3 regions of the Pseudoalteromonas sp. BSi20480 genome follow, and region 2 is predicted to be linked to each of the others. Evidence: predicted binding sites of a transcription regulator. Region 2 holds the regulator's gene; each other region holds the start of a gene.
The links. Region 2 encodes LexA, which represses DNA repair genes until DNA is damaged. Its sites were predicted from a motif close to TACTGTATNNNNATACAGTA; they were not measured.
Positions count from the first base shown of each region.

Region 1: the regulator LexA is predicted to act here: its motif matches at 6,019-6,038, upstream of P20480_RS13975 (YebG family protein).
Region 3: the regulator LexA is predicted to act here: its motif matches at 6,569-6,588, upstream of ruvC (crossover junction endodeoxyribonuclease RuvC).

Region 1 is NZ_BADX01000036.1:43,998-51,651, forward strand. It holds gene P20480_RS14005 (DsbE family thiol:disulfide interchange protein) at 1-28, shown strand, start outside; gene P20480_RS14000 (cytochrome c-type biogenesis protein) at 28-489, shown strand; gene ccmI (c-type cytochrome biogenesis protein CcmI) at 490-1,740, shown strand; gene P20480_RS13990 (MlaA family lipoprotein) at 1,750-2,481, shown strand; gene P20480_RS13985 (EAL and HDOD domain-containing protein) at 2,546-3,769, opposite strand; gene putP (sodium/proline symporter PutP) at 4,102-5,580, shown strand; gene P20480_RS13975 (YebG family protein) at 5,652-5,966, opposite strand; gene P20480_RS13970 (ComEA family DNA-binding protein) at 6,284-6,580, shown strand; gene P20480_RS17715 (DUF6170 family protein) at 6,591-6,893, opposite strand; gene dsbB (disulfide bond formation protein DsbB) at 6,899-7,417, opposite strand.
Region 2 is NZ_BADX01000072.1:8,978-16,631, reverse strand. It holds gene P20480_RS10645 (SURF1 family protein) at 1-176, opposite strand, end outside; gene P20480_RS19175 (DUF2909 domain-containing protein) at 264-503, shown strand; gene P20480_RS10650 (cytochrome c oxidase subunit 3) at 403-1,278, opposite strand; gene P20480_RS10655 (cytochrome c oxidase assembly protein) at 1,314-1,844, opposite strand; gene ctaD (cytochrome c oxidase subunit I) at 1,844-3,436, opposite strand; gene coxB (cytochrome c oxidase subunit II) at 3,436-4,578, opposite strand; gene lexA (transcriptional repressor LexA) at 5,017-5,634, opposite strand; gene P20480_RS10675 (PaaI family thioesterase) at 5,811-6,254, shown strand; gene P20480_RS10680 (hypothetical protein) at 6,256-6,636, opposite strand; gene P20480_RS10685 (hypothetical protein) at 6,883-7,581, shown strand; gene P20480_RS10690 (endonuclease) at 7,644-7,654, shown strand, end outside.
Region 3 is NZ_BADX01000153.1:16,103-23,756, reverse strand. It holds gene P20480_RS03520 (hypothetical protein) at 1-428, shown strand, start outside; gene P20480_RS19045 (hypothetical protein) at 757-948, shown strand; gene P20480_RS19955 (YbjQ family protein) at 988-1,902, opposite strand; gene P20480_RS03525 (hypothetical protein) at 2,070-2,330, shown strand; tRNA gene P20480_RS03530 (tRNA-Pro) at 2,491-2,567, opposite strand; gene P20480_RS03535 (arylesterase) at 2,679-3,302, opposite strand; gene P20480_RS03540 (ABC transporter ATP-binding protein) at 3,303-4,016, shown strand; partial or broken gene P20480_RS18660 (ABC transporter permease) at 4,006-6,506, shown strand; gene ruvC (crossover junction endodeoxyribonuclease RuvC) at 6,637-7,161, shown strand; gene ruvA (Holliday junction branch migration protein RuvA) at 7,164-7,654, shown strand, end outside.

The sequences.
Region 1 (7,654 bases), on a different contig from region 2:
TGCACCTATGATGCAGGAGCTAAAATAATGAAGTGGCTATTGTTTTCACTCAGCCTTTTACTAACTACGAGTGCATTAGCGCAAACTGATCGCTACGTATTTGATACCGACGAGCAAGCGGTTCGTTTTGAAGAGCTTACAAAAGAACTTCGTTGCCCTAAATGTCAAAATCAAAACATTGCTGATTCTGATGCTATCGTTGCCAAAGACCTTCGAGAGAGAGTGGTAGAGCTAGTTAAAGAAGGCAACACCAAAGATGAAGTAATTGACTACATGATTGACCGCTATGGTTACTTTGTTCATTACGACCCACCTGTTACACCTGCAACACTAGTACTTTGGGTATTGCCGGTATTAATTGTTATTGTTGGGTTTGGTTTTATTGTAATTCGTCAGCGTAAAGCGTCTGTAAAGCAGACTTGGAGCAACCAAGATGAAGTACTTTTAAATAAGCTAATTGAACAAAATAAACGTCAGGAGCAAAGTTAAATGATTTTAATGTGGGCGTGTTTTGCTTTACTCACACTGATTGCACTGGCGTTTGTTATGCTGCCTTTTTTACAAAAAGAGCGTGTTAAAACAATTACTCACAACGCAAATGCCGAGCTTATAAGTATTTACGAACAACGTTTGGTTGATTTAAAAACCGATTTAGATAATCAACGTATAGATGATGCTAACTATTCTGAATCGATAGTTGAACTAAAACGCCGTTTGCTTAATGAGCTTTCTCCAGAAAAGTCATTAATTAGCAAAGGTAACAACCGTATTTTTGCCCTGACAGGGGGCGCATTTGTTATTGCACTAAGCGGTATTTTTTATAGTTTAACGGGTAGTCAACAGCAAATTTCAGCATGGCACGATGCCATGGATAACCTGACAGAATACGGCGAGCGCGCTGTGATGCAAAAAGGCGAGCAGCTTACTCAAAACGAGCTACAAGCATTTGCACTGGCGTTACGCACCAAGTTAAGCCGTTCAGGCGATGATGAAATGGCATGGATGTTACTTGGTCGTGTTGCCATGTCACTGAATGAATTTGATATGGCTCAGCAATCATTTGATAAAGCACTGCGCATGAACCCTGATAATAAACAGGTGTTAATAAGTTACAGCCAAATTTTGCTACTTGAAGGCAGCGAAGCGAATATGACGCGTGCAGCGGGTATGTTGTCTAAAGTATTAAACGCAGAACCGACTAACTTAGATGCTATTTCGTTATTAGCGCTCATTGCTTACGAGCGAAAAGACTGGCCTCAAGCTAAAGCCGCCTTTGAAGTATTGCTAGCCAGCATGGAAAAAAATGATTCTCGCTATGGTTTAATATCTCAGCGTATTGCAGATATTGAACTGCAAATGCAAAGCGAAGGCTCGGTAATGCCAGTAACTAAAGCCAACAGCATTGCTGTTACCGTTAATGTTGCCAGTGAGCTTTTAAATAAACTGCCTGAAAAGGGGACTTTATTTGTATTTGCAAAAGCGGCAAATGGTTCGCCAATGCCGATTGCTGCTGTAAAACTCACTTCATATTCATTCCCTGTTACAGTTGAGTTAAACGACAGCACTGCAATGGTTGAAGGTATGAACTTATCTAGCGCAGAAGATATTATTATATCGGCGCGTATTTCGCTTGATGACTCTGTTATGCCAAGTTCAGGTGAATTAGAAGGGCATTCTGGCTCATTAAAGCGTGAAAGTGTAAGTGAATACCAACTTAAAATAGATACATTAATACCTTAAGGACGAAAAATGTTAAGACAAAGTTTAGCTTTTTTAAGCTTTTTGATACTGGCCGGTTGCGCGCAAGTACCAGAAAGCAAAGTTGATGAAAGAGATCCACTGCAAAGTATTAACCGTCCGTTGTATGACTTTAATATGGATGTTTTAGACGCTTACATACTTCGCCCAGCAGCGGTTGGTTATGTTGCTGTGACTCCTGTGCCTGTGCGTCAAAGCATTGTTCACTTTACTGATAACCTAACGGCACCGGTTGATATGGTAAATGCGGGGCTACAGGGTAAACCGGGAAATGCAAGTGTTAGCCTTGCGCGCTTTTTAGTGAATTCTACCGTGGGCATTTTTGGTATTTTTGATGTAGCTAGCTCGCTTGGTTTAAATCGAGTTGATGAAGATTTTGGCCAAACAATGGGTGTATGGGGCATTGGTGATGGTGCATACTTAATGCTACCTGCAATGGGGCCTACTACAGCAAGAAACTTAACCGGTGACGTAGTAGACAACTTTGTTCTGCCCGAAATTGCCTTAACTACGCCACAAACAGTGCTAGTATTTGCGTTAAAAGCGGTAGAAGCGCGTGCTTCATTAATGGCGCAAGAAGGGCTTTTAAATGACTCACTTGACCCGTATTTATTTGTAAAAGATATTTATTTTCAGCGTCAGTTATTCGAACTTTACGATGGCAACCCGCCAATTAAAGAAGAGCCTGCCGACTTTGATGAAGACTTTTTAGAAAGTTTATAAGCCAAATCAAAATAAAAACGCCAGCTTAATGCTGGCGTTTATATAGAATAATGCTTGGCAAGTATTAGGTATTAACCATCAAACTCATTTGCTCGTTCACCCAACTAAGTGCCTCGTGATACGCATCAGGTACTTTATCGGCAATATTAAGTGCTGTTGAAATGTCGTTTGCTTGTGACCAATCAGCCTTTTCGTAATGTTTAACAAGGTTTAAGTATTGCGCTAATAACCCCTCGTTATCTAACAAAGCTGCCTTAATATCGTTAGACAAAGGAAGCTTTTGCATCACACTTTGCATACTTTCATCTAAAATAGCGTCCATTAACGACATCATACCGGTTAAAAATGCCATGCCGGTGTCTTTCATTTGGCCATGTGAAATAGCTAACAGCTCACAAAAGCGAGCGCGTGTAAGTGATAGCCTAATTAACTCTACCGGTTTATCAGCCGATACTTGTGCAGCAAATAACAAAGAGAGAAGTTTTTTGATCTCTTGGGTACCTAAAACAATAAGTGCTTGTTTTATAGTGCTTATTTCAGCTCGTCGTGCAAAGGCTGCTGAGTTTGAGTATCGGAGCAGTTTGTAAGATAGGTTTACGTCGCGCTCAAATACATCGGTGATTTTTTTTAGGTCCATCTCTACGCTTGACGTTTGGTAAAGTAATTCTGCAAGTGCCATTTCTGATGGTGGTAACGCTTTACTTTGCACCATTTCTGGTTTTGAAAAGAAAAACCCTTGAAAATAATCAAAGCCAAGCTCTAACGCTAAGCTATATGCTTCGTAGGTTTCTACTTTTTCAGCTAAAAGCTTTATATGAGGGTGCGCCTTTAGCTCTTTTATAATGGTTTTTATTGTTGCTAAATCACACGTTAAAAAGTCGATTTTAATAATATCGATAAACGGATAAAAGTGGCGCCACACCGGCTGGTGAATGTAATCATCGAGCGCGATGGTGTAGCCTTTGTCTTTGAGGTTTTTAACAATCGCAAGTAAACGTTTACCCGGTTGAATTGTTTCAAGTATTTCTACAACAATGGTGTCTTTACCTAACAGGGTAGGGTAACCCTTAAGTAAGGTTTCTAGTGTAAAGTTAATATAAGCGGGTTTGTTATCGGTTAAGTCTTCTAAACCAAAGTTAAACTGACTGCCTTCAATTAAGCGTGTAGTTGCTTCGTCACCATCTATATTGGGAAATACATTATCTACGCCATCACGAAATAAAAGCTCATAACCAATAAGCTCTTTATCACGATTTAAAATAGGTTGGCGCGCAGCATAAAAATACATAAAAAAATCCGTGTCAGTCGAGTCAGTCGCTATTGTAATAATATATTAGAAAACATACAAAATAGCATGCTGTATATTTTACTAAATAATAAAATATCATTATTAAATAAAAGCGTTTGGCTATTTTTTTGCGTGTAAAAAAGTTTTTTTAGCAATTGTTTTCAACATGATTATTTTTAAACTAAGAAAATACAACAAATAGAGATTTTTGTTACAAGCATGATATAGTCCGAAGGAATGCTTTTATCCTAATAGTGACTTTATTATAAAATTTTAAGAGTCAATATTCGGATCAAAAGCCTGCTACTTTTAATTGTTTTATGGAGGCGAATTTGGAAACAGGAATGATCATTTCATTGTCACTATACTTTGTTGTTATGTTAGGTATTGGTTTATATGCCTATAAGCAGTCAACAAGTGATGTTTCTGGTTATATGCTGGGTGGTAGAAACTTGTCGCCAAGTGTTGCAGCACTCTCAGCGGGTGCTTCAGATATGAGTGGCTGGATTTTAATGGGGTTACCTGGCGCCATGTTTGTTACTGGCTTAAGTAGCACATGGATTGCATTTGGTTTAATTGCCGGTGCATGGTTAAACTACTTTTTAGTCGCGCCGCGTTTAAGGGTTTACACTGAAAAAGCGAATGACTCTATTACCATCCCTGATTACTTTTCTAACCGATTTAACGATGAATCAAATTTACTCCGTGTTGTGTCGGCTGTTGTAATTATTGTGTTCTTCACACTGTATACCTCTTCAGGTGTTGTTGCCGGTGGTAAACTATTTGAAAGCTCATTTGGCTTAAGCTACGAAATGGGGCTATACATCACAACGGGTGTTGTTGTTTTGTATACACTCTTTGGCGGCTTTTTAGCGGTTAGCTTAACTGACTTCGTGCAAGGCTGTATTATGTTTATTGCACTTATTTTAGTACCCGCTGTAGCTTACTCTTTATTAGAGCAACCACTGCAGTCAACCCTAAACAGTGTTAATCCAGACATGCTAAGTTGGATAGGCGCAGGGTCTGCGCTAGGTATTATTTCAGCAATGGCGTGGGGCTTGGGTTACTTTGGTCAACCACATATTATTGTTCGCTTTATGTCGGTGCGCAGTGTTAAAGATATGCCAACAGCACGTCGTATTGGTATGTCTTGGATGATTGTCGCTGCAATTGGTGCGGTAGGTACGGGTATTTTTGGTGCAGCATACACTTATGAAAACAATATAGTTGTGGATGATCCTGAAACTATATTCTTGATCCTGTCAGAGCTGTTGTTTCATCCACTTATTGCTGGCTTTTTACTTGCAGCAATATTAGCTGCAATAATGAGTACAATTTCATCTCAGCTATTAGTAAGCTCAAGTTCACTAACTGAAGATTTTTACAAAACATTTTTACGTAAAGAAGCCAGTGACGCAGAGCTTGTACTAGTAGGGCGCATTAGTGTGTCTATTGTTGCAATACTTGCTATTTACCTCGCATACGATAGAGACAGCTCTATTTTAGACTTAGTGAGTAATGCATGGGCTGGCTTTGGTGCTGCATTTGGCCCGCTTGTATTGTTTAGCCTTTACTGGAAACGTATGAACTTTGCGGGTGCGCTTTCAGGTATGGTTGTGGGTGCAGTTACTGTTTTACTATGGATTTACGGCCCATTCACAATCAACGGTGAAAGTTTAAGTAGCGTAATGTACGAAATTGTCCCAGGCTTTATACTTGCAAGTATTGCTATTGTAGTTGTAAGTTTAGCAACCAATGAGCCTAACTCAGATATAACAACGTTATTTGATGAAGTTGAAAAAGAGCTTTAATTAATATTCGTTTTTATAAAAGCTATAAAAAAGGGAGCAACTAAGTTGCTCCCTTTTTATTTGCAAAATGTTTAGCTTGCTTGTTTAGCGTTGTTATCGTCAATAGATGCAACGTTATCTGATTTTTTATTTTTACTTGCCGCTTTAGTAGTAGGCTCTTTGGCACCTTTAAGTACCGACATAAAGTCGTCTTTACTTTTTGCTATTTCTAACGCAAGCGATTCTATTTGTTGCTCACTCAATGGCACGTCTACTTTTTCTAGCATCAGCTCAAGTGATTCTGCTATGTCTAGCATTTTGTCATAGGCATCAGCTTCTTTCTTAGTAGTAAACGTCATACGCTCGACTCCGTTTCGTTCTACAACATATTTAACAACAACAGCCATGATTTCTCCTGCAAACTTGCTTGGCACTGTGGTTTATAAAAAACCATAAGATTACTGTTTTTATATACAGTAAAGGTTTGCAAGTAAATATGCAAGCGCAGAGTTGTAATTTTTAAGTGTCTTAAATTTGACAAAAAACGGTAACTTAACTTTATTTAATATATCACTTGGTTGTACCAGCTGCATTTTAAGGATTTCGGATAAAAGTGATAATGCATTTAGGTACTTCCAAAGTGGCTAGCCTCGCGTTTGTCATTTATGGTCTTCCCTAATAATTAAAGTAAAGATGTTCTAAAATGGACAATAAGGACGAATAAATGAAAATATTTAAACTTTTACTTATAGCAAGTTTGCTAAGTATCCTACCCATTACTACCTCTTACGCGCAATTACCTGAAGTGAGCAAATCTATGGCTCCCATCGAAGCGGTAAGTATTAATGATGCAGATGCAAAAATGTTGGCTAAACTTCCTGGAATTGGTAAAAAGAAAGCACAAGCAATAGTAAATTACCGAGATGAAAATGGTTCATTTACAAGCCTTGAGGACTTGGCCAAAGTGAAGGGGATTGGCAAGAAAGTAATGGGTAAGTTAGAAGGAAAAGTTAAACTTTAACAAAAGGGCGCTAAGCGCCCTTTTCATGTTGTTGTAGTGCTTCGTCTAAGTTTTTTCTGGCAAAATTTATATCGACAGGAGCGGTTAATAACGGATAAAAAAGCCCACCGAGTATTAAAAAGGGAATGATTATCCAACCTTCAAAAAGTGTAAATATTAAAAACAACGGGCTTAATAGCAATATTTTGATAATACGCAGTAATACACGGTCGGTAGGTGACAGCATTGATAAAGACCGTGCTATAACAAGCTGCCTCTCGCGTATTTTTAAATGTTGCAACTGTTTAAGTTGACTAGAAAAAAAGGTAAACATAATTATTAAACCGTTCTTTTTAGTATTAAGCGACTACCTAATACAATAAAAAATGTTAGAGCAAATAGCCCAAAAATAATTTCCATCCAAGCTGGCATACTGAGCGATAAAAACTCCCAATCTATGTTACCGCAATCGCCAGTGGCTTCAAAAAAGCTCGGTATCCATTCATGCAGCGGCATAAACGATGGAAAGTTAGGCTCAAACTCGCAGCTAAACGCAAACGGATCTGTTGTTGTTTGCATATCTATGTGCTCACGGGCAATTAAATACCCCCAAATGCTCGATACACCCCAAGTAATGTAAGCAATTATACGCATTATTTTACTTTGCGGATTAATTGCCCCAACAATACCTGCGCCAAGTAATCCTAATACCGCGGTACGTTGATAAATACACATAATGCAGGGCGCTAACCCCATTTTATATTGAAAAAACAATGCGGTTACTTCTAGCATAAAAACAATCGCAGTGAATAAAAGCCAAGGTGTTCGTTGAGTCGGTAATTGCGCAAGCCAGTTCATAAAAAGTCCGCTAATAAATAAGGCGTTAGATTATGACGCACGAAAAAGTACGCGGCAACAAAAAGAGGTATATAAAAAGTTTTATTGTTACCCTGCAAAAAATGTCCCTGCACTCTAAAAGGCTATATTGAAATACTCGGTGATATGTTTTTATGCATATTGTGGTTTTGATGGATTTATATTTTAACTACTAAAAAACAGGCGCTTTGCCTATTTTTGCCTCACGGTGGGTTTTAC
Region 2 (7,654 bases):
CAACTCATGACACCATGAGTTTGTATTTGAGCAATAGCAGTGAGCTGTTGCTGTTTTTTTTCACCTCGTTCTAATTGCCAAAAACCTAGGCGCACACATACCAGTACAACAACCACAACCATACAAATTGTGATTATTGAACTAAGCTTTTGTTTGTGCCTTAAAACTACTTGCATAAAGGGTCAACTCAGTGATTATTAAAATTATTATTGTACTGTTGTTAATGTTTATACTTTTTAACTTATTTAGTAGCGCTATTTATTATGGTGTCTGGAAAAACAAACGGGCGACCTATGTCTCACTTTTTAGGACGCCGAGTGTTGTTTTCGGTTGTTGTATTATTGGTCACAATCGCAGCAGTTAAGCTCGGTTATATAAAGGCAAATAGCTCGCCCATAAACGTTACAGCACATATACAAACACAAATAAACACAGCCATACCACATCTACAAAATGCCAATACCAAGCAGCAGCTTGAAACGCAAAGTGCTTTTCTTTGGTAAAATGACCTTTTAATATTCGTATTAAAATGACAAATAAAAGTATGGCTCCGAGTGTGACATGCATGCCATGAAAGCCTGTAAGCAAAAAGAATGTATTACCGTACACACCGGCATCTAATGTTAAATTTAAGTCATTATATGCATGAACGTATTCCTCTACTTGCAATGCTAAAAAGCACACGCCTAATAACACCGTAAGTCCTAAAAACACTTTCAGTGGTTTACGTTTGTTGTTTTCCATTGCAACATGGGCAAAATGTAACGTGACCGATGAAGCGATTAAAATTAACGTATTGATCAATGGTAGGCCTTGCCACCCCATAGCTTGGGTTGTGTCACCGGAGGGTGTAACAACCAAAGGCCACATAGCTTCAAAGGTAGGCCACAACACTTCATTAGTCATAGCATTGTTACCCGCGCCCCCCAACCAGGGCACCGAAATCATACGTGCATAAAATAACGCACCAAAAAAGGCCATAAAAAACATAACCTCAGAAAAAATGAACCAGCTCATGCCTTGTCGAAAAGAACGATCCATTTGTGCTGAGTACAACCCTTGGCCTGACTCGTGAATAACATTTTTAAACCAGCCAAATAACATATATAAAAGAACGGCTATACCGGCATAAAGTAAATAAACACCGCTCCCCCCTTCCTTGCCAACTTCCATCACTGTTAAGCCTGCGCCTACGGCGATAAAAAACAACGCAACCGCTCCTACAATGGGCCACGGGCTTTGCTCTGGTACGTAATAATGCTCATGTTCTTGATTCATTTTACTTGCTCCTAGTTTCGCACTAGTGTTTGTTGCTAGTTATTACTGGCAACTAGTTGCTCACTAATATCAAATACGGTGTAAGACAAAGTTAGCTCTTCAACATCACTTGGAAGCGCTGTATCAACATAAAAAAGCAATTTAAATTCGAGCTCTTCCCCCGCTTTTAGGGGTTGTTGATCAAAGCAAAAGCAGGCCATTTTGTGTAAATATTTTGCCGCTTTGCCTGGTGAAACAGACGGTACTGCCTGCATAACTTTATCGAGTTCACTACTATTTTTTGCGCTAAAAACGACTTCTCGCATTTCTCCGGGTTTCACAACCACACTGTACTCTTTTGATTTCACCTCAAAAGATGCACCGCTTTGTGCATGAGTTGTAAAACTCACGCTAACGTCCCTTGTTTGCTCAATCACGCTACTTTGCTGCGCTTGCTCTAACGATGGCTTACCATTTAGCCCGGTTAAGTCACAAAACACGTCGTATAACGGCACTAAGGCAAACGCAAACGCAAACATACCTATACTGATAATAATCAAGCGTTTAAGGAGCGGTGCGTGGGTCATTATTTAATTTCCGGTGGTGTTGAAAAGGTATGGTAAGGCGCAGGGGATTCAACTTCCCACTCTAACCCTTCAGCGCCATCCCATACTTTTGCAGGGACTTTTTCGCCGCCTCTTGCACATTTAAAAACAACCACTACAAACAACAGCTGAGATAAACCAAATGCAAAACCACCAATACTTATAATTGCGTTGAAGTCTGCAAATTGCAGTGCATAATCAGGAATACGACGAGGCATACCAGCCAAACCCACAAAATGCATTGGAAAAAACAGCACATTTACACTGACTAACGACAACCAAAAATGCCACTTAGCCAGCGTGATATTAAACATATTGCCAGTCCATTTTGGCAGCCAGTAATAAGCACCGGCCATGATTGAAAATACCGCCCCTGTCACTAACACATAATGAAAATGAGCCACTACAAAATAAGTGTCGTGGTATTGAAAATCAGCGGGAGTAATAGCAAGCATCAACCCTGAAAAACCACCTAATGTGAACAGCACTATAAAAGCAATACTGAACATCATAGGGACTTCAAAGCTAATAGAACCGCGCCACATGGTGGCTACCCAATTAAATACTTTAACGCCGGTAGGTACCGATATCAGCATTGTGGAGTACATAAAAAATAGCTCTGCAGCTACCGGCATACCGGTGGTAAACATGTGATGCGCCCACACAATAAAGCTTAACAATGCTATAGATGACGTTGCATAAACCATAGATGCATAGCCAAATAGCTTTTTACGCGAAAAAGTAGGCACTATGGTTGAAATGATACCAAACGCTGGCAAAATCATGATGTAAACTTCGGGGTGACCAAAAAACCAAAATATATGCTGGAACATCACCGGATCGCCACCGCCGGCAGCGTCAAAAAAGCTAGTCGCAAAATATTTATCGGTTAAAACCATGGTCACCGCCCCTGCCAAAACGGGCATAACAGCAATGAGTAAAAATGCCGTTATTAGCCATGTCCATACAAACAGGGGGAGTTTCATCCACGTCATGCCAGGTGCACGCAAATTAACTATAGTCACAACCACATTAATAGCACCCATAATTGAGCTAATACCCATTATGTGCACCGCAAATACAAACAAGGCAGTATTGTCGTTACTGTATGTGGTTGAAAGCGGAGCATAGAAGGTCCAGCCAAAAGCAGGACCTCCTCCAGGCATAAATAAAGAAGCAAGCAAAATTAAGAATGCGAAAGGTAAGATCCAAAAGCTCCAGTTATTCATTCTAGGTAATGCCATATCTGGCGCACCTATCATTAACGGTATCATCCAATTGGCTAATCCCGTAAAGGCAGGCATAACGGCGCCAAACACCATTATTAAACCATGAACTGTAGTCATTTGATTAAAAAAGTGGGGATCGACCAACTGCAACCCTGGCTGAAATAATTCGGCCCTGATCACCATAGCCATGGCGCCACCAATTAAAAACATGGTCAACGAAAATATTAAATATAAACTGCCAATATCTTTATGATTTGTTGTATAAAGCCAGCGCTTAAAGCCTTTAGCTGGATGATGAGCATGATGCGCTTCATTGGCGTTTGGTTGTTCTGCTATGCTACTCATTAGTTAGCCTCCACGTCGGCATCAAGTGCTGCTTGAATCTCACTAGGCTGAATAACATCACCGGTATCGTTACCCCATGCATTTCGCTTGTAAGTAATAACCGCAGCCAATTGTTTTATAGATAACTGCTTGGCAAATGATTGCATTGCCGTGCCTGGGCTCCCATGAATAAGTATGTCTATATGACCTTTTATATCGCCAAGTACAATTGGGCTGCCTTTAAGAGCCGGAAATACGCCCGGTAGCCCTAACCCCGTAGGTTGATGACATGCTGCACAACTTGCCAAGTATACTTGAGCGCCCAGCTCCATTAGCTCTTCTTTAGGTAATGTTTGATCAAGTAAAGCGGCATCAGCTAAAGCTGCTTGTTGCTTAGCTTGTTTAGCATCGGCCAACCATACTTTAAAGTCAGCCTCAGATTTGGCCTCTACCACAACGGGCATAAACCCGTGATCTTTACCGCACAGCTCGGCACACTGACCTCGGTAAATGCCTTCTTCGTTTATGTTGGTCCATGTTTCGTTAATAAAGCCTGGGTTGGCATCTTTTTTAACGGCAAAGTCTGGTACCCACCAAGAGTGGATAACATCATCTGAGGTCATTAAAAAACGAATTTTTTGATTAATTGGCAGTACGAGGGGTTTGTCTACCTCAAGTAGATAATTTGGGTTTTTATCAGCTAAATTAGTTATTTCATCCTGAGGAGTTGCAAGCATTGAGTAAAACTCTACATCTTCTCCCATATATTCATAATGCCATTTCCACTGTGAACCTGTAACTTTAATTGTTAAGTCGGCTTTACTGGCATCTTCCATCGCTATTAACGTTTTTGTAGCTGGCACTGCCATAGCAATTAAAATAACAAATGGAATGGCGGTCCAAAGAATTTCTACTTTGGTGCTTTCGTGGAATTGAGCGGGAACCGCTCCTTTAGATTTGCGATGATGAATGAGTGCCCAAAGCATAATGGCAAACACTATTATCCCAATCACACAACATATAAAAAATATGGTCATGTGTAATTCGTAAACATTTTCACTTATATCTGTAACGCCTTTACGCATATTAAATTGGCTATTTGCCAAGGCTAACTGCGGAAAAACACACAATATAAGCCACAAGGTACAACTAAGTTTACCCATGTGACGACTCCTTTGATGCTGTTGCTAGTGCAAAGCGAAGAGGCATACGGCTTAAACGCCAATTCGTTATTTTTATTTTTTTATTAATGCCGTTTTATTTATAAAAATTGGCATTCACTGCGCTAGCAAAAGTTTATTGTGTGTGCTCAAAACTTAAAAGCGATGAGTATTGCCAGCGTCAGCTTATTAACAATTAGTTAATATTTAACCACCATGCAAGTTTTTTGTATTAAAAACAAACAATAAATATATAAAAAGTAGAGAGTTGGCTTAGTTGAACGTAGAAGAAAATGGCTCAAATCGAGAGGTGGTAAGGGCTAAGGATGAAATGAAAGAGTGTGAATAAAAAACAAACAAAATTTTAAAAATAAAAAAACGCACCAAAAAAGTGCGCTTTTTATAAAATAAGAAAGAACTACATCCAGTCCGCGTTACGAATTACACCCAGTCCGCGTTACGAATTACACCCACTGCTAAGCCTTCAATGTTGAACGACTCAGTTTCAAGATCGACCTTAATTGGTGCAAACTCGTCATTTTCAGCATGAAGCAACACCTGGCGACCCGCTTTTTCAATGCGTTTTACGGTTACATCGTCATCAACACGGGCAACCACAACTTGACCATTTTCAGCCACTTGTGTTTTATGCACAGCAAGTAAATCGCCATCCATAATGCCTATATCTTTCATACTCATACCGTTTACGCGCAGTAAAAAGTCGGCAGCTGGTTTAAACATTAATGGGTCAATTTTACAGTGGCTTTCAACATGTTCTTGCGCCAAAATAGGGGAACCTGCCGCAACTCGGCCAATAAGCGGTAAACCTAATTGTTCTGGCTCCTCTTCTTCAACAAGTTGAATTCCACGGCTTGCGCCAGGTTTCATTTTAATCACCCCTTTTTTGGCAAGGGCTTTTAAATGTTCCTCAGCGGCATTTGCACTTTTAAACCCTAACGTTTGTGCTATTTCGGCACGTGTAGGCGGCATACCAGTGTCTTTAATAAACACTTTAATTAATTCGAGTATTTGAGCTTGGCGTTTAGTTAATGGGCGCATACAACTGGTTTTCCATACAGTACATTTAACTGTGAGTATATACAGTTAAATAAAAATCGCAAATTTAAATTATCCGTTCAAATAGCCAAATTACTTCCTTACGTGTACATTTTAGGGGCTTTCTAAAATAGCCTATAAAAATAGTAACTTGCTGCATTAAATTTAAAGGAATCTATATGAGTATTTGGCATCAACCCATTACATTAGCATTGTGTAAACAATTGGACGAAGGCATTAATGGCCAAGGGACGCTAATGAAAACCATGGGAATAGAAATAACAGAGATAGGCGACGATTATCTAGTAGCAACCATGCCTGCAATCCCTGCACACCATAACCCTATTGGCATGGTTCATGGCGGCGCAAACGTTGTACTCGCCGAAACCGTAGCGAGCTATGCTGCTAATTTTGTGGTTGATTTCACAAAGTTTTACTGTGTTGGGCAAGAAATAAGTGCAAGCCATTTAAAGGCTTCTCGCAATGGTACATTAACGGCAACAGCACGCGCATTTCATATTGGAAAACGAAGCTCTGTTTGGGAAATAAAAATTACAAACAGCCGCAACGAGCTATGCTGCGTATCAAAAATGACCGCAGCCGTTGTTGAGCGAAAGGCGTAAGTTATTTTTCGAGAGGGTAAATTGTTATTTCCATACCCGCGCCAATAGCAGATATACGCAGTAGTGTATCTGCATGTAAAGCTTGATTAAAACACTTTGGCGACGTGCCTGACTCAAACCCTATATCAAACGTTCTACGTGAGCAGCTTAACCATTGCTTTAATGCATTGCGTGAACATGACTCAATTAGCTCACATATATGGTTTATTGCTTTGTCTGGTGATTTTACATCGCCAGCTACCTCAATACGTGCTAATTGACGGTATTCGTCTTTGTCATAATGTAAAATCGTTGCGACTTTTTTTAGGTCGGCCACCAGCACACTAATATCTTGTTTTGACTCAAGCTCTAGATCTACATTTAAAAATTGAATTTCCGACATTGTCTCGTATTTATCCTCTAATGGTTACCATGCAAACTTTAACGCAGTTTTACCTTTATACCAAATCAACACCCTATAAATAGACGTTTTATATGGTAATACTCTTATTTTAGAGTGCGATTGCTACTTACAATTGGCGCTATTGTGCTGAAACGCTATTTTAATGCACTAGTGCGACATTTTGTCGCACTCACCTTGCTCAACCATCGCGTAAAATGTCTTGTAAAAATAATAAGATAAACACACATGAAAAAAATTTTTAAACCAGCACGTAAACTTCATAAATGGTTGGGCTATTTATTAGGAATACAAATACTAGCTTGGTTGCTTGGCGGTTTGGTTATGAGCGCCATCCCGCTTGAAAAAGTACATGGTAAACACCTAGCAACACGCACCCTAGTTAACCCCTTTAAAAGCAGCGATTACGTGGCATCAATTGATAATATTGTTTCACAAGTCACTAATCCGACTAAGATAACCTTTGCGCATTTTTTATCTACCCCACTTATAACTGTAACCAGTGAAGGCAACCCTCAAAGTTTTAATGGCATGACTGGGCAACCATTCAAAGCCCCCAACAAACAGCAAATAATTGCTAATGCACACGCGCATTTACTTATTGATGCTCAACCAGTAAGTACCACTTTATTAGGTTTAGGACCAAGAGAAAGCGGTTATAAAAAAGATGTATGGAAAGTACAATTTAACGATACATTGAGCACCACACTCTATTTGTCATCAGATACAGGCAAAGTGATTACTGTGCGCAGCACGCTGTGGCGAATTTTTCGACTTTTTTGGATGCTGCATATTATGGATTACGATGAACGTGAAAACTTTAACAATCCTCTATTAATTAGCTTTGCTGCAACCAGTGTGCTTTTTTGTTTAACTGGCTTTTTACTGCTATTGCAAAACATAAGGATTAAACGCAGATTTAAATAAGTTTATGTTTGCCTGTTGAGCCAGTAAACTAGGTACTCCTGTAGTTCACGTATGTGATGGATATGATCCGATT
Region 3 (7,654 bases), on a different contig from region 2:
GGTTCACGATTAACGAAAGACTCCCAGCTTGCCCAGATGAAACACTTGAATACACTTCAGCAGATAATAACTTTACATGTGAAATACCAACTACTTTTTTTAACTCTCCTACAAAAATAACAGTAAAAGTAGCTGATGGAGTTATTCACAAAATAAAATTAGAGTTAAGTGAGGGCGATTTGAATTATTCATTTAGTTATTTAGAGAGCGAACTGTTAAAGCAGTATGGCGATCCTACTAAAATAATAACTAAAGGGTCTAAAAGAGGAATCATTTGGTTTAATGATTCAAACGGTTTTTATACTATAGCTGAGTTTCAAGATAGTAAATTTTACGGTAAGAGTATTGAGCTAAAAGCAGCCTCACCTAAAAATGAAGCAGAAAAATCTAAAATTAAAAAGTTTATATTTCCTGAGAATGATATGTAATATATCAGTGAATTTGAAAATAAAAAATATAGGGAAATAGTATGTCAGTGGGTTTTATTGTTCTTTTTTTGTTTGTGCGGATTAATAGCAGGTATTGCTGGAAGTAATAAAGGAAGAAGCGGCTTTCTATGGTTTTTAGTCGGTTTTGTTCTTGGCCCCCTTGGTATAGTGTTAGCGCTTGTCGCTAAAAAGGACAACCAAACTATCGAGAGCAAAGAACTAGCCTCAGGTACAACAAAAAAAATGTCCATTTTGTGCTGAACTAATAAAGAATGAAGCTATTATTTGTAAGCATTGTAATCGAGAGCAAACAGAACATAACGCGTCCATGCAAAGATACAACAGCCAAAAAGCGTTACTAAATGCAATTGCTGATAATGATGTTGAAGGCGTAAAAAATATTTTAAATACAGCCCAAGACATCACTTATGCGGAGTTTTCTACTCCACCCTTAGAATACGCAGAGTTACATGATAACGAAGAAGTCATAAGCTTAATAAAAACAAAATTCAATAAGTGATGATAAGCCCAAGTTTTTTGGGCTTCAATTCTGACAGGATTACTCAACTATCACCGCAGTACCCGAAGCAACGATAAACAACATGCCAAACTTACCACCGCCAGATATTTCACTGTAATCTAGGTCTATACCTACTACAGCATTAGCACCTAAAGAAAAGGCTTCCTTTTGGAGTTCAGCTAATACGTTTTTACGGGCGTCTTTTAGAGTATTTTGTATGCTTTTATTTCTGCCGCCAAAAATATCACTAATGCTTGCGAACAAGTCTTTAAAAATATTCATGCCATACGCACATTCAGCAGTAATTACATCCAGCCTTTGTACTACATTTAAGTTTGATGCTGTTTCAGTGGTGAGTATAACTTCGTTCGGGCTTCGAGTTATTTTATAGTTTTTTGTATAGAGGCTATTTTTCCTTTTTTCAATTTCGCTTAATGTATTTTCGTCTTTTACTTTTTCATTTAAAGCTGAAAGTTTTTTCTTTAGGTAAATGTCTTTTGTAGTCTCTATTTTATGAGCTGTTTCTTTAGAAACACTCGTTACATATTTACCATAAAATAGGACGTCATAAGAGGAATTACATTCAACAGTCCTTAAACCAGCTATACCGTAGTCTTTTGATTTGAAGTTGATTAGTGCGCTAGATAGCGTGATTTCGTTATTGCTTATATCTAACAGTTTATCTTTAATATTATTATTTATTATTATGCTTTCTTTGATGCCATACCTTTTATAAATCCCAGCTTGGCTATATAGGGTAGTTAAATTGCAGAGGAAATCATTGTTATAAAATATTGATGCGACACCTTTATAACCATCTTTTTTTAGTGAAAAGCTGAGGCAGTTAATTTCATAAGTTGTTTCAGTAAAATTATTAGTTAAGCCTTTGTCGTTTAAAGTCCATTCGGTTTTTGTACTTGAAGATTTTGATTGCTGATTGTCTGATAAAAACATAACCGTCCTTAGTAGTTGTAATTTTATTAGAGTTACAAAAGAATGAACCAAACTCAAGCTATTTAAACCAACTAATGTAAAGCAATATTTACCCCTCTTTGAAATAGGACTAGTCTGCCTGAAACGTAGCTAAAAAGGGTATAATAGGAACTCATAGCGGGGGACTTATGAAACGAATTGATAAACTTAACAATGACAGGCAAATATTTAAAGCGTTAGCGGTAGTGCTGAGTGGTTCACATAAATATAAAAACCCAAGTTATGAATTGTTAGTTAATTACTTAAATAGCAATGACTTAAAAACAAGCTGGGGTAACAGCTGGACGCGTAAAAGCTTATTCAGGTATCTACAAAGAAACGGCTTTTCAGGTGTGTGGGGGCTACGTAACAGCTTAAAGGAGTATAAAAAGATAACTAGATTTATTTAGGGTATTTTCAGACACCGTAAGAAGAAATTCGCAACCAGTACGCACGAAGTATTAAAAGTTATTTCTGACTAAAAAAATAATAGAGTGGCTACAGATTGGCTACACGAAGTGTTTATTTAGAAAATAACTTATTAGGATTTGAGGTAAGTTATTGATTAATTGGTCGGTATGGAGAGATTCGAACTCTCGACCCCTGCCACCCCATGACAGTGCGCTACCAGGCTGCGCTACATACCGACGTTGAGTGCAATAGTACGTGTATTTTTTTTAAAAATCAATAAGCGATTGTTTGTTTGGGTGTTTATTAGGCAAGTGAGCTAAAAAGCCCACTTAAGCTAGGTTATTTTTTTAGTCTTTATTCAACCAAGTTTTGATCGAGTCGTACATCTCATCACGTATCAACGGCTGTGCTTTTTTGTTAGGGTGTAACCCATCGTTTTGCATTAGCTCTGGTTTATCAGCGATATTGAGCATAAAAAAGTTTAATAAATGTGTATCAGTCTCTTCGCTAATTTGGCTAAAACTATCAGTAAACATTTTGCTGTAGCGAGGGCCGTAGTTAGGTGGAATGTAAATTTCCATTAACGCGGTCATTGCATTAGCTGCTTGGCTTTTTTGTATCAGCGCGGTCAAATTAGCTTGCATTTTTTTTACCGGAAAGCCGCGAAGACCGTCATTTGCACCAAGCTCTATAAGCACGTGTGTTGGTTGGTATTGGGTAAGTAACGCATCTAAACGGCGAAGTGCACCGCCAGACGTTTCGCCACTAATGCTGGCGTTTACAAGTGCAATGTCGGCTTGCTCGTCATTGTACTTATCTTGTAACAATTTTACCCAGCCTTGCTCTTGTTGTAGGCCATAGGCTGCGCTTAAACTGTCACCAAGTATTAAAATCGTGTTGTCGGCTGCTGCACTCAGCGGTTTGATAACTAAAAATAAAATGAATACTAAACGAAGGATTGAATGAGTCATATGTCAGCGCTTTCTCAATTAAATATAATTCAAGTTAATGGTTTGTCTAAAATAGTAACTACCTTTGAAGGTGAGTTGCCCATCCTCAGCGACATCAGCTTTAATGTCAAGCACGGTGAGTCTGTTGCTATTGTTGGTACGTCGGGATCAGGTAAGTCTACTTTGTTGAGTTTATTAGCAGGCTTGGATACAGCGACTAATGGCGAAATATTTTTAGACGGTGAGCCGCTTCATGATTTAGACGAAGAAGCGCGTGCAGCACTTCGTGCCGCTAAAATTGGTTTTGTTTTTCAGTCTTTCATGTTGGTGCAAAGCTTAACAGCTCTTGAGAACGTAATGTTGCCTGCAGAACTAGCGGGAAAAAGTGATGCTAAGGAGCAGGCACTTGCTTTGCTTAAAAAAGTAGGCCTAAGCCACCGAACAGATCATTACCCATCTCAGCTTTCGGGTGGTGAGCAACAGCGTGTTGCTATTGCCCGCGCTTTTATTGGCACACCCAAAATTTTATTTGCCGATGAGCCTTCAGCTAATTTAGATAGTAAGAACGGCAAAATGATTGAGTCGCTGCTGTTCGACTTAAATTCTCAACATGGTACAACGCTAATTTTAGTGACGCACGATGAAGGACTCGCTCAAAAATGTGAGCATATTATTCAGATAGAAGCAGGCTTACTTGTAAAAAGTGAAGCAGAGGACGTTGCAAATGTGGGCTAAATTAGCGCTTAAATTATTTGCGCGAGAATTTCGAAGAGGTGAGCTAACGGTAATTAGTGCAGCTATTGCTTTAGCGGTATTAACTGTACTTACCTTGTCTATGGTGACAGATCGAATAGCACAAAGCATTGCACAAAAAAGCAGTGCGTTTATTGCTGCCGACCGAGTATTGGCAAGCAGCCATGCCATCGACACCGCTTTTATTGAGCAAGCTAAAAGTCATAACTTACAAACTGCGCAAATGGTGTACTTCGACACCATGTTGTTTGCTAATGATGAAATGCAATTTAGCTCGGTGAAAGCAGCGTCAGACGCATACCCGTTAAAAGGGCAGCTAAAAGTAAAAAACACATTACTGGGTGAAACGGTTATTGCAAACGGTGGCCCAAATCCAGGCAATGTATGGCTCAGTGAGTCTGTTTTTTACTCGCTGAATATTGATATTGGCTCGCAAGTTGAGCTAGGTGCTGCGTTATTTAATGTAGAAAAAGTGATCGTTGAGGAGCCTGATGCGCCATTTAATGTATTTTCAAGTAGCCGTCGTGTATTAATAAATATTGCAGATGTACCAAAAACAGAGGTTGTTCAGCCTGGGAGCCGTGTTTTTTACCGTCAGCTCTATGCCGGTAGTGAAGACGACATAAACAGCTTTTATGACTGGCTAAAACCACAAATGAAAGAAAACCAACAATGGTACGGTGTTAAAGATCGTCAATCACCAATTTCAAACAGTTTAAACCGAGCAGAGAGTTTTTATTGTTAGCGGGTTTACTAGGTATTATTTTGGCTGCAGTAGCGATTGCTGTATCAGCCAAACGATACTGCGAGCGCCAATATGACCCTGTTGCGATGATGAAAACATTGGGCGGCAGTCGCTCAATGATCCGTAAAATTTACATGCTTCACTTATTGCTTGTATGTGCAATGGCTGTGAGTATAGGTTTATTGATTGGTTACGGCTTGCAAGAAATAGCCACCGGATACCTTTCAAAAAGTATGGGAAGCGAATTGCCGATGGGTGGATTTAAGCCTTGGCTTGTAGCAATTAGTACGGGTGTAATTTGCGCCGTTATGTTTTCTATTAAACCGTTATTTGATTTGTTCGATATTCCGCCGCTTAGGGTACTGCGTCGTAATTTAGGTGACAAACTAGCGGTGAGCCGCGTGCACTTGGCTATGAGTGCATTGACCGTGTTTTTGTTAATGTGGTTATTTAGTAACAATATAAAAATAACGCTAATATTATTTATAACCACACTAACTTTAATTGGCGTGTTGTTTTTAATATCTAAACTTATATTTGGCGGTGGCCGAAAACTGGGTTTGAAACCAGGTAATAGTTGGTCATTGGCTATTGCGTCGATTCAAAAGCGTGCCAATGTAAATGCAGTTCAACTTATTAGTTTTTCGCTCGCCATTAAACTGCTTCTGTTTTTAGTTGTGCTTAAAAATGACATGATTGCTGATTGGCAGTCGCAATTACCAAGCGATGCGCCCAATGCATTTTTAGTTAATATTACGCAAAACGACCTTGAACCAATCAATAATTACCTTGCTGAGAAAGACATTTTAGTGTCTGACTTCTACCCAACGATTCGAGGGCGTGTTAACGCGGTAAATGGTGAGTTGGTTGCACGTGAAGTATCTCTTCAAGACAATGAGAAAAAAGATGAAGAAGCGCGTTCGGGTATTGGCCGTGAGCTAAACTTAACGTGGCTTAAAGATGTACCGGCTCAAAACGAGATAATTCAAGGTGAATGGTTTGGTGAAAACGCAGTGGCCGAGGCATCAGTTGAAGAGTCGATGTTAGAGCGCCTTGACGTTGAAATTGGCGACACACTTACCTTTTTAATTGGCGCGCAGTCGTTCGATGCTAAAATTACCAGCGTTCGTACAGTTAACTGGGCAACGCTTAAACCCAACTTCTTTATTATACTCAGCCCAGATGTACTTAAAGATTTTCCGGCAACGTATATTTCGTCGGTTAGGATAGAACCTGAGCAAAAGCGCGACTTTAGCCAACTGTTGCGCACCTATCCAACCATTACTGCAATCGATGTAGACAACTTTGTAAAGCAAATACAAACCACAATATCGCAAGTATCACTCGCCATTGGTTTTGTACTTGCCATTGTTGTTTTGTGCGGTGCATTAGTACTCATTTCGCAAGTGCAAGCGAGCTTAGGTGAACGCATGCAAGAAATTGTAATTTTAAGAACATTAGGTGCTAAAAGCCGTTTAATTAAAAATGCGACCTTGTACGAGTTTTTATTATTAGGTGGATTAGCCGGTTTAGTTGCTGCATTTTTTAGCGACTTAGCGCTTTTGATTGTGCAGCAACAAATGTTTGAACTTACGGGCAAGCTTCATCCACACATATGGATTATAGGCCCGCTTGCTGGTGGTTTATTTGTAGCCGGGTTGGGTTATTTGATGATTGCCCGTACCCTTAAACAAAACACCCAAGGATTAGTGCGCGCTTTAGGGTAAAACTAGTTTTTATTGCGTTTAAAATGCTCGCTATTTAAGCGAGCATTTTTGTTTTTGCTTGGTACTGGTATTTTATACAGTGCTCTGGCATTATTAGCCTAATTTACAATAAAAACAACGAGAATGTGATTTGGCCATTATTTTAGGGATCGACCCAGGATCGCGTTTGACTGGTTACGGTGTAGTTGCTCACCAAGGTGCTAAATTTACTTATTTAGGCAGTGGCTGTATAAAATTAGCCGATCATCCTTTCCCGGTGCGACTTAAAATGATTTATCAGGGCATCACTCAACTTGTTGAGCAGTTTTCGCCTGAAACGTTTGCTATAGAAAAAGTATTTATGGCTCATAATCCCGACTCTGCATTAAAACTTGGCCAAGCGCGTGGTGCTGCCATTGTGGGTGCTGCAATGGCTGATTTACCAGTGTTTGAGTATTCGGCAAGGCAGATTAAACAAGCTGTAGTAGGCAACGGTGGTGCAGACAAAAGCCAAGTACAGCATATGGTAAAAAATATTCTAAAATTACCGGGTACGCCTCAAGCCGATGCAGCAGATGCATTAGCAATAGCAATTTGCCATGCTCATTCAGAACAAAATTTAATTAAACTAGCGGGTAGCGCAAGCAAAACCGTTAGAGGACGCTTAAGGAAATAACAATGATAGGCCGCTTAAATGGTATTTTAGTTGAAAAACAACCCCCCGAAATTTTACTTGAAGTAAGCGGCGTGGGTTATGAAGTACAAATGCCAATGACCTGTTTTTACGACTTACCAAAAGTGGGTGAAAACACGATTGTTTATACTCATTTTGTAGTGCGTGAAGATGCGCAGTTACTGTTTGGTTTTAATAATAAAACAGAGCGCGCATTATTTAGAGAGCTTTTAAAAGCTAATGGGGTAGGGCCAAAACTCGGGCTCGCTATTTTATCGGGAATGTCGGCGCAACAGTTTGTTAGCTGTGTGAATAATGAAGATGCTACATCGCTGGTTAAATTACCGGGTGTGGGTAAAAAAACAGCTGAACGTTTAGTGCTTGAGATGAAAGACCGTCTAAAAGATTGGGGTAATGATTTATTTACACCATTTAGCGATAGCGCAGTGATAGAGCCTCACAGCGATGCATTAGTGGCTAATAATGCAGCGGATGA